2 linked regions of the Sphingosinicella sp. BN140058 genome follow. The protein of the gene in region 1 interacts with the protein of each later gene in a pairwise test. Links are inferred from orthologs where the notes say so. Each region holds a gene or a part of one and is shown on either strand. Other genes may lie near its edges.

The links.
Region 2: the proteins of ETR14_RS20300 (region 1) and ETR14_RS10985 interact in binary tests that used the Escherichia coli proteins (3 or more experiments, as listed by UniProt). The link is inferred for Sphingosinicella sp. BN140058 from one-to-one orthologs.

Annotation. Positions count from the first base shown.
Region 1 is NZ_CP035501.1:4,504,802-4,509,922, reverse strand. The notes cover bases 1,215-4,214. They hold ETR14_RS20300 (2Fe-2S iron-sulfur cluster-binding protein), read right to left. Parts: upstream 2,883-4,214; coding sequence 2,547-2,882; downstream 1,215-2,546. Other genes in these bases: ETR14_RS20290 (cysteine desulfurase family protein), read right to left, coding at 4,012-4,214; ETR14_RS20295 (cysteine desulfurase family protein), read right to left, coding at 2,879-4,015; ETR14_RS20310 (DNA polymerase III subunit gamma/tau), read right to left, coding at 1,215-2,246. Outside these bases: ETR14_RS20315 (YbaB/EbfC family nucleoid-associated protein), read right to left, coding at 214-537; more of ETR14_RS20310, read right to left, coding at 537-1,214; more of ETR14_RS20290, read right to left, coding at 4,215-5,034. UniProt on the Escherichia coli protein: Ferredoxin are iron-sulfur proteins that transfer electrons in a wide variety of metabolic reactions. Although the function of this ferredoxin is unknown it is probable that it has a role as a cellular electron transfer protein.
Region 2 is NZ_CP035501.1:2,421,277-2,425,184, reverse strand. Bases 1,061-3,908 are described here. They hold ETR14_RS10985 (iron-sulfur cluster assembly accessory protein), read left to right. Parts: upstream 1,061-2,225; coding sequence 2,226-2,591; downstream 2,592-3,908. Other genes in these bases: ETR14_RS10975 (DUF4424 domain-containing protein), read left to right, coding at 3,119-3,908; ETR14_RS10980 (usg protein), read left to right, coding at 2,870-3,094; ETR14_RS10990 (SUF system Fe-S cluster assembly protein), read left to right, coding at 1,748-2,218; ETR14_RS10995 (cysteine desulfurase), read left to right, coding at 1,061-1,751. Also shown: ETR14_RS11000 (SufD family Fe-S cluster assembly protein), read left to right, coding at 1-537; more of ETR14_RS10995, read left to right, coding at 537-1,060. UniProt on the Escherichia coli protein: Is able to transfer iron-sulfur clusters to apo-ferredoxin. Multiple cycles of [2Fe2S] cluster formation and transfer are observed, suggesting that IscA acts catalytically.

The DNA of each region.
Region 1 (5,121 bases):
AACCTGTGGCGCCGAAGAAGAAGGCGCGAACCGCACCCAAGCCGGCGCCTGCGGCCGAGCCGGCGGAGCTGCCCGGCGAAGAATATGAGCGGCTGCCGGCGGATCCGCCCGCCGCGGACGAGGCAGCGTCAGCGCCCGAAGCGAACGAGCTCTAAGATCCTCCCCGCTTGCGGGGAGGCCCCATCCCATCGAAGTACCACTTCGATGGGATGATCAGAACGGCATCTTAAAGCCGGGGGGAAGCTGGAGGCCGCCGGTGACGTCGGCCATTGCGCCCTTCGCGGCTTCGTCGGCCTTGGCACGGGCGTCGTTGATCGCGGCGGCGACGAGGTCTTCCACCATGTTCTTCTCGCTCGGCTGGAGCAGGCTCTCGTCGATGTCGATGCCGAGGATCTGGCCCTTGGCCGAGGCACGGACCTTGACCAGCCCGCCACCCGAGGCACCCTCGACCTCGACCTTGTCGAGACCTTCATGGGCCTGCATCAGCTTGGCCTGGGCCTCTTGCGCCATCTTCATCAGTTCATCGAGATTGGGCATCACGCACTCCGTTGTTGGTCGAGACTGTAATCGGCCAGCTCGGCGCCGGGAAAGGCGTCGAACGCGGCCCTGACCAGCGGCGAATCGAGCACGCTCTGGCGCTCGGCCTCCGCCGCCATCTTCTCCTGCTCGAGCAGGGTCGGCTCTGCCGCGCCGTCTTCCGCGGTCACTTGCCAGGTGTCGCCGGTCAGCCCCTTCAGCGCCGCACCGAGATCGCGGACGAGGTCGCTCGACATCGGCTTGACCGGCTTGATCGCGATCTCCGGTGGTGCGTAGCGAACGACGCCGCAGAAATCGTGCAATTGCTGGGCGAGATGCGGCTTGCCTTTGAGCGCCAGCGTCTCGACGAGGTCCCTGTACGTAGCCGGAGCCGACGGCGGTGCGGGCTCTGCAATCGCTGCGGGCGGCGCCGCGGGAGCCACCGGTTCGGGCGCCTGCTCGACGACCGATGCCGCTACCGAGGGCGCTGCGACTGCCGGGGCAATGGCAGCAGCCGGCGCACTTGCCGGCGTCGCGGCTGCCGGCGCGGCTGCGCCACGCGCGGGAATGGCTTCGCCATTTGCCAGTCGCTGGAGCAATTCGCCCGGATCCGGCATCTCCGAGGCATGGATCACGCGCAGCAGCGCCATTTCGGCGGCCTCGAGCGGCATCGGCGCGCTGTGCACTTCCGAGAGTCCCTTCAGCAGCAACTGCCAGAGACGATGGACCAAGGCGTAAGAGAGGCGGCCGGACCAGTCGGCATAGGCTTCGCGCTCTTCAGCCGATTGCGCGCGGTCGTCGGCACCCCCGACCTTGGCGCGGGTGATGCCGTGAACGCTTTCGAGGAGGCCGCGCAACACCGCCGAGGGCTCGACCCCAAGATCATATTGCGCGCGCAAGGAGTCGAGCGCGGCTTTGGCATCGCCGGCCAGAAGCAGCCCGAGCAGGCCGCGGATCGCGCCGCGATCGGACAGGCCGAGCATCGCCCGCACCTGCTCGGCAGTGACGCCGCCGGAGCCATGGGCAATCGCCTGGTCGAGGATCGACAGGCCGTCGCGCGCCGAACCCTCCGCAGCCCGGGCGATCAGGGCAAGCGCTTCCGGGTCCACCTCGACGCCTTCGAGGCGCGACACTTCGGCAAAATGCTCGGCGAGCTTCTCCGCTGGGATACGCCGCAAGTCGAAGCGCTGGCAGCGCGACAGGACGGTAATCGGAACCTTGTTCACCTCGGTGGTGGCGAACAGGAACTTGACGTGGGCCGGCGGCTCTTCGAGCGTCTTCAGAAGCGCATTGAACGCATTCTTCGACAGCATGTGGACTTCGTCGATGATGTAGATCTTGTAGCGCGCCGAGACCGCGGCATAGCGGACTGCTTCGATGATCTCGCGGACATCGTCGACCCCGGTGTGACTGGCGGCGTCCATTTCGACGACGTCGATATGACGTCCTTCGGCGATCGCGCGGCATGGCTCGCAGACGTTGCACGGGCTGATCGTCGGCCCGCCGCTCCCGTCGGGACCAATGCAATTCAGCGCCTTCGCGATCAGCCTGGCAGTCGAGGTCTTGCCGACTCCGCGCACGCCGGTCATCAGAAAGGCATGGGCGAGCCGATCGCGCTTGATCGCATTGCCGAGCGTCTGGACCATCGCGTCCTGCCCGATCAGTTCCTCGAAGCTCTGTGGCCGATATTTGCGCGCCAGCACACGGTAAGGCTGCGCTGCGGCCGCCACGACGGGCTTGGCGGGCTGCGGTGGCTCGTCCAGGCCGAGGCCGAAGGAGAGCGTGTCGGGGGAATCGGTTTCGGTTGCCATCACAAGGAACAGTAGACGAACATGTCGGCGGTGTCGAAGGCCGTGCCGCTGCCCCGGCGCATCATCGAACGGGGCGAGGTGGGAGCCGGGACGACCCGGAGCTTGAACTCGTTACGGCTGCTTCCTTCCGGATCTGACCGGGTTGGCGAGAGCGCCGTCCGCCCGACTCCCGCGGCGCATATGGCGGCAGGAGCGCGCCGATGCAAGCCGGCCCGCGCCTCACCGTCCCTGCATGTTGTGCGCGCCTCCAGGGATCCGGACGGTCAACGTCTCCAGATCATCGGTCAGCCAGATCTGGCAGGACAGACGCGACGTGCGGGTGACATGCGCGGCAAGATCGAGAAGATCCTCTTCCTCCTCGCTGGCGCGCGGCAATCTGGCGAAATCCTCCGGCGCGACGATCACGTGACAGGTGGAGCAGGCCATCTGCCCTTCGCACGTACCCTCCAGCGGCTGCCCATGAAGCTGACCGATGTCGAGCAGGCGTTCGCCGGCAGGGGCCTCGATTTCCTGGATGCGGCCGCCATCGGCCGAAACGAAGCGAACCCTTGTCATGCTGCAAAGGCCTGCTGACGGTTGGCGGCGTCGGCGATCAGGGAAAGCGCGCGGACCAGATCTTCCTCCTTGGTGTAGCGGCCGAAGCCGATGCGGATACTCGAGCGCGCCTCTCTCTCCGAGAGGCCAAGTGCGGACAGAACATGGCTCGGCCGGCCGGAGCCGCTGGCGCAGGCGGATCCGGCCGAAATCGCGACCTCGCGCACCTCCGAAAGCAGCCGGGCAGAGTCCAGGCCCTCGCGGCGAAGGTTGAGATTGCCACGGTAGCGCCGTTCGCCGGAGCCGTTCAGCGACCAGTCGCAGAGCGCTGCTCGAGCCACCGACCAGAGGCGGCCGACATGGATTTCGTCTTCCCCTGCCCGCGCGGCCAGCAGCCGCGCCGCCTCGCCGAAGCCGACGCACAGCGCCGGCGACAAGGTGCCGGAGCGCAGTCCGCCCTCCTGGCCGCCGCCGTGGAGCAGCGGGTCGATGGCTGTTCCTTCGCGCAGCCACAAGGCGCCGATGCCCTTCGGCCCGTGCACCTTGTGCGCTGAGACGGCGACCATGTCGCAGACCGGGAGCGGGATCGGCACGCGGCCGAGCGCCTGGACGGCGTCGCAGAAGAACAGGGCGCCGACGCCGCGCGCGAGCGCGGCAAGGTCGGCGACCGGCTGGATCACGCCGATCTCATTGTTGACGAGCATGGCCGCGACGAGGCCCGTTTCGCCCGTGATCCGCGCCGCAGCGACGTCGAGGTCGACCAGCCCGTCGGATCGGACGGGGAGAATGTCGACCTCGAAACCTTGTGCCGCCAGCCATCCCATGGTGTCGAGCACGCAGGCATGCTCGGTCGCCAGCGTGACGATCCGTCGCCGGCTTGCGGGAAGCCGCGCGGCCGCGCCCTTCAGCGCCCAATTGGCAGCTTCGGTCGCGCCCGAGGTGAAGAAGATCCGGCCGGCCGGCGACGCCTCGGCAGCTCCGAGCGCGAGCGCCGAGAGGATCTTCTCGCGGGCGACCTCGACTGCGGCGGCGGCTTCGCGGCCGGGGCGATGCGCGCTGTGCGGATTGCCGAAACCTTCCTCGATCCACGGCCGCATCGCCGCCGCAACTTCGGGCGCAACCGGAGTCGTCGCCTGATAATCGAGATAGATCATGCCGCCCGCCGCCGATCGAACAGCCGGCGCCATTCGGCCACGAAGGTATCGATGTCCGCCTGCGCGGTCTCCGGCCCGAAGCTGACGCGCACGACTTCACGCGCCGCCGCTTCCGACATGCCCATCGCGGTCAGGACGTGGCTGGTCTTGAGGCTGCCCGAGGAGCAGGCACTGCCCGACGACACCGAGAGGCCGGCAAGATCGAACTGCATGATCTGCGCGGCACCGGGCACGCCGGGCATCCGGTAGGATGCGATGGTGGCAAGACGCGGCGCGCGGGCGGCGACGATCTCGCCGCCGGCCTCCGTAATGGCAGCGTCGAGCCGGGCACGCAGCGCCTCGGCCTGGCCGAGCCAGCCATGATCGGCCTCGGCAGCCGCCGCAAAGGCCATGATCGACGGCACCGCGACGGTGCCGGGCCGGAAGCCGCCTTCCTGGCCGCCGATCGCGGCAAGGAAGGTTTCGTCCTTGATCAGCAGGGCACCGATGCCCGGCGGTCCGCCGAATTTGTGGGCGGAGACGACAACGAAATCGGCAACTGGGAGCGGCAGCTTGCCGGCGCTCTGCGCGCAGTCGGCGAGCAGCAGCCCCCCGGCCGCACGCACACGCTCGGCGACCGGCTCGAGCGGATTGATCACGCCGGTTTCGTTGTTGACCGCCTGGACCGCGATCAGCGGGCGCTCGGCAGTCTGGAGGGCGTCGTCGAGATCGGCGAGATCGAGGGTTCCGTCGCTGCGAAGCCACACCTGCCGTGCACTCGGCGCGGCGCGAAGGACGGCAGGGTGCTCGCCCGCGGAGACGATCGCATCCTGAGCCTTGGCCCGTGCGAACACGAGAGCGATCGCCTCGGTCGCACCCGAGGTAAAGACGAGCGTGCCACGCCAGCCCAGCGCGGAGGCGATCCGCCGACGGGCGTCTTCCAGCTGCGCGCGCGCAGCGCGGCCTTCGGCATGGGCCGACGACGGGTTCGCCCAATTGGCCGCGGCCGTCTGCAGCGCCGCCAGCGCCTGCGGCAGCATCGGCGTCGTCGCGGCATGATCGAGGTAGATGCGGCGCGGCAAATGCTTTCCTTCCACCGGCCCGGGCTGGCCTTCCGCCCGCCCGCG
Region 2 (3,908 bases), 2.1 Mb from region 1 along the record:
GCGGCCGGGGCTGCCGACACCCGTCTCGACGGCGAGGTCCGGCTTGCCGGCGATGCCGGCTTCGCCGAAGTCGGTGGCGCCTTGCTGGCGAGAGGCCGCCAGCGTCATGACGCCAATCTCGTCATCCGCCACGAGCAGCCGAACGGCCAGAGCCGGCAGGTGTGGCGCTCGGTCGCCGACGATCAGGCGACCTGCTCGGTGGCTGCGCGAGTAGAGGTAGCGCGCGGCGCCCAGAAGACCGACGGCGAACAGTCCCTCAAGGGATTGCTGCTGTCGCGGACGGGCACGATCAATTCCAAGCCGGAGCTCGAGATCTTCGCCGACGACGTCAAGTGCGCGCACGGCGCAACGGTCGGCGAACTCAACCGCGATGCGCTTTTCTATCTTGCCAGCCGCGGCATCCCGCGGGCCGAGGCGAAGGCGCTGCTCACCGCCTCCTTCGTCGCCGACTCGATCGAGCGGATCGGCGAAGAAGACGTGCGCACCGCCTTCCTGGACGAGGCGAATGCCTGGCTCGGGCGGGAGGAGGATGCGTGATGGACGTGCTCTCGCCAACCCGGCCCCTCGACCACGTTGCCGATTTCCCCGCGATTCCGAATGGCTGGTCCTATCTCGACACTGCAGCGACCGCGCAGAAGCCGCAGCCGGTCATCGACGCGATCGCACGTGGCTATTCCGAGACCTATGCGACGGTCCACCGCGGCGTCTACCAGCGTTCGTCGGAGATGACCTTGGCGTTCGAAGCGGCGCGGCGTCGGGTGGCGCGGTTCATCGGCGCGCCGTCGAGCGATGAGGTGATCTTCGTGCGCGGTGCCACGGAAGGGATCAACCTGGTCGCGCAGAGCTGGGGAGGCGCCAATCTGAAGCCTGGCGACCGCATCATGCTGTCGATGCTCGAACACCATTCGAACATCGTACCCTGGCAGCTGGTCGCGGAACGCACCGGCGCTGCGATCGACGTCGCGCCGCTCACCGAAGACGGCCGCATCGATCTGGATGCGATGGCGCGCATGCTGACGCCGCAGCACAAGATCGTCGCGCTCGCCCACGTCTCGAACGTGCTCGGATCGGTGCTCGACGCGAAGCGGGCGGCCAAGCTTGCCCACGGCGTCGGCGCGCTGCTGCTGCTCGACGGGTGTCAAGCGGTGCCACGCCTGCCCGTCGATGTCGCCGATCTCGACTGCGATTTCTACGTCTTTTCCGGCCACAAGCTCTACGGCCCGACCGGGATCGGCGTGCTTTGGGGCCGCACGCATCTGCTCGGCGCGATGCCGCCCTGGCAGGGCGGCGGCGCGATGATCGACAGGGTGAGCTTCGAGGGGACCACCTATGCGCCGCCGCCGGCGCGCTTCGAGGCGGGGACGCCGCACGTCGTCGGCGTACTCGGGCTCGAGGCAGCGATCGACTATGTCGAGGCCATCGGGCTCGACGCGATCAGTGCGCACGAGAATGCCCTGGTGCGCGAGGCACGCGACGCCTTGTCGTCGATCAATAGCCTCCGCGTATTCGGGCCGGACGACAGTGCCGGCATCGTCAGCTTTGCGCTCGAAGGGGTGCATCCGCACGACATCGGCACCATATTGGACGAGAGCCGGGTGGCGATCCGTGCCGGGCACCATTGCGCCCAGCCGCTGATGCGCCATCTGGGAGTCGATGCGACGGCGCGGGCCAGCTTCGGCGTTTATAATGGGCCACGCGACATCGACGCGCTGGTCCGCGGGATCGAACGGGTGACGAGAATCTTCGGATGAACCAGGAACGCAAGATAGAGATCGAGGAAGTGACCGAAGCGCCTGCGCCTCCGAAGGCGCGGGTCAGCGACGTGGTCGAGACGTTCGAGCGCAAGCGCGACTATCTCGATGGCTTCCTGTCGCAACAGGCCGGGCCGGCGGAGCCGTCCGCGGGTGCGCCGGGCGGCGACCTCTACGAGGCGGTGATCGACGCGCTCAAGGAGATTTACGACCCCGAAATCCCGGTCAACATCTACGATCTCGGCCTCATCTACAATGTCGAGATCACGCCCGAGCATCACGCCCGGGTGCAGATGACGCTCACCACGCCTCATTGTCCGGTCGCGGAGTCGATGCCCGGCGAGGTCGAACTCCGCGTCGGAGCGGTGCCGGGGATCGGCGACGCTCAGGTCGAACTCGTCTGGGATCCGCCTTGGGATCCGCAGAAGATGTCGGACGAAGCCAAGCTCGAACTTGGCATGTTGTGAGGACGAGATGACGGACACTCTGACCAAGACCCACCGTCCGCGTCCGGCGGCACTGATCCTCACGCCCAGTGCGGAAGCGCGAATTGCGACGCTGATGGCGAAGGCGCCCGAAGGCACGATCGGCGTCAAGCTGTCGACGCCCCGCCGCGGCTGCTCCGGCCTTGCCTATTCGGTCGACTATGTCACCGAAGCCAAGCCGCTCGACGAACGGATCGAAACGCCGGCCGGTCCCTTCTTCGTCGATGGATCGTCGATCCTGTATCTGATCGGATCGACGATGGACTGGAAGGAGGACGATTTCACCGCCGGCTTCGTCTTCACCAATCCCAATGCCAAGGGCACCTGCGGCTGCGGCGAGAGCTTCACCGTCTAAGTCGTTCGTCGCCGACCATAAAGCCAAGCGCCGTCGGAGTCGTCCGGCGGCGTTTTCGTTTGCACGCCGGCCCCGGAACGACTCCCCGGCTTGCTCGTATTATCCGCCCCGCCTGCCGGCGTCGGGAAGGAGAGTGCGACGGGATTCGAGAGGCGAGCCATGGTGTGCGTATCGTTAACGCATTCGGATCATGATGACGTTCGTTCCACACCCGCATCGGGGAGGGCGAATTGAGCAACGACCGCGATTTCATCCGCCAGGTTCAAGGCTATGGCCTGATGACTGCCGAGATCAGCTACTACATGCCGGACCATCCCGATCTCATCCAATTGTTCGTCTGGCAGGACTATGATCTGGCGCCACGCTTTCCGATCCTCCACCGCTTCCTCGACCACTGGCGCACCGATATCGACGCGGCGATCCACTCGGTCCGGATCGCCCATCAGCATCTCATCCGCCCTGCCGAGTGGCGGGCAGTGGATGGCGTGATCACGATCAACTAGAGCGCGTTCTCCACGGGGGGAACGATGACCAGGATTGTGCAATACATGGCAGCCGTTGCAGCCGTCTGCCTCGCTGCGACGGCGCTCGCCAACGACAGCACCGCCGAGACCGCCGCCGGCGGGCTCGTGCTGACGCGCACGGACGCGATCGACATGGTCTCCGAAGATCTGTTCGTATCGGCGGAGAAGGTGCGGGTGCGCTATGTCTTCCGCAACCGCACCGGCAAGGATGTCAGGACGACGGTCGCCTTTCCGATGCCCGACGACGAACTGGCCAACCGCGAATATGGCGATATCGCCTTTCCGCACGATTTCACCACCAAGGTTGATGGGAAGCCGGTCGGAATGTCGGTCGAGCGCAAGGCGATGCTCGGCGGCGAGGACCACACTGCTTTGCTCGCCGCGTTGAGCGTGCCGCTGTCGGACGATCCGGGTGCGCGGCTCGATCGGCTCGCGAAGGCCGAGCAGGATCGATTGCTCGCCCTCGGGCTCGTTCAAGCGGACGAATCTGATGCCGGCGCAGGCGCAGAGCGCCACCTCGCGCCGCTCTGGACGGTTCGCGAGACCCATTATTGGGAGCAGGTCTTTCCGGCGGGCCGCGATCTCCTCGTTGAGCATGAATATGTCCCGGGAACGGGGGGAAGCGTCGGAACGCCTCTGGTACTGCCAGGCTTCAGGGACTCGCCGGAAGGCAAGGCGCTGATCGCCGAATATTGCATCGATCCCGCTTTCCTGGGCGGCGTCGACCGGCTCGCCCGCCAGATGAGTGGTGAGACCGCTTCTCTTCCGGATCGCACCGTCAGCTACGTGCTCA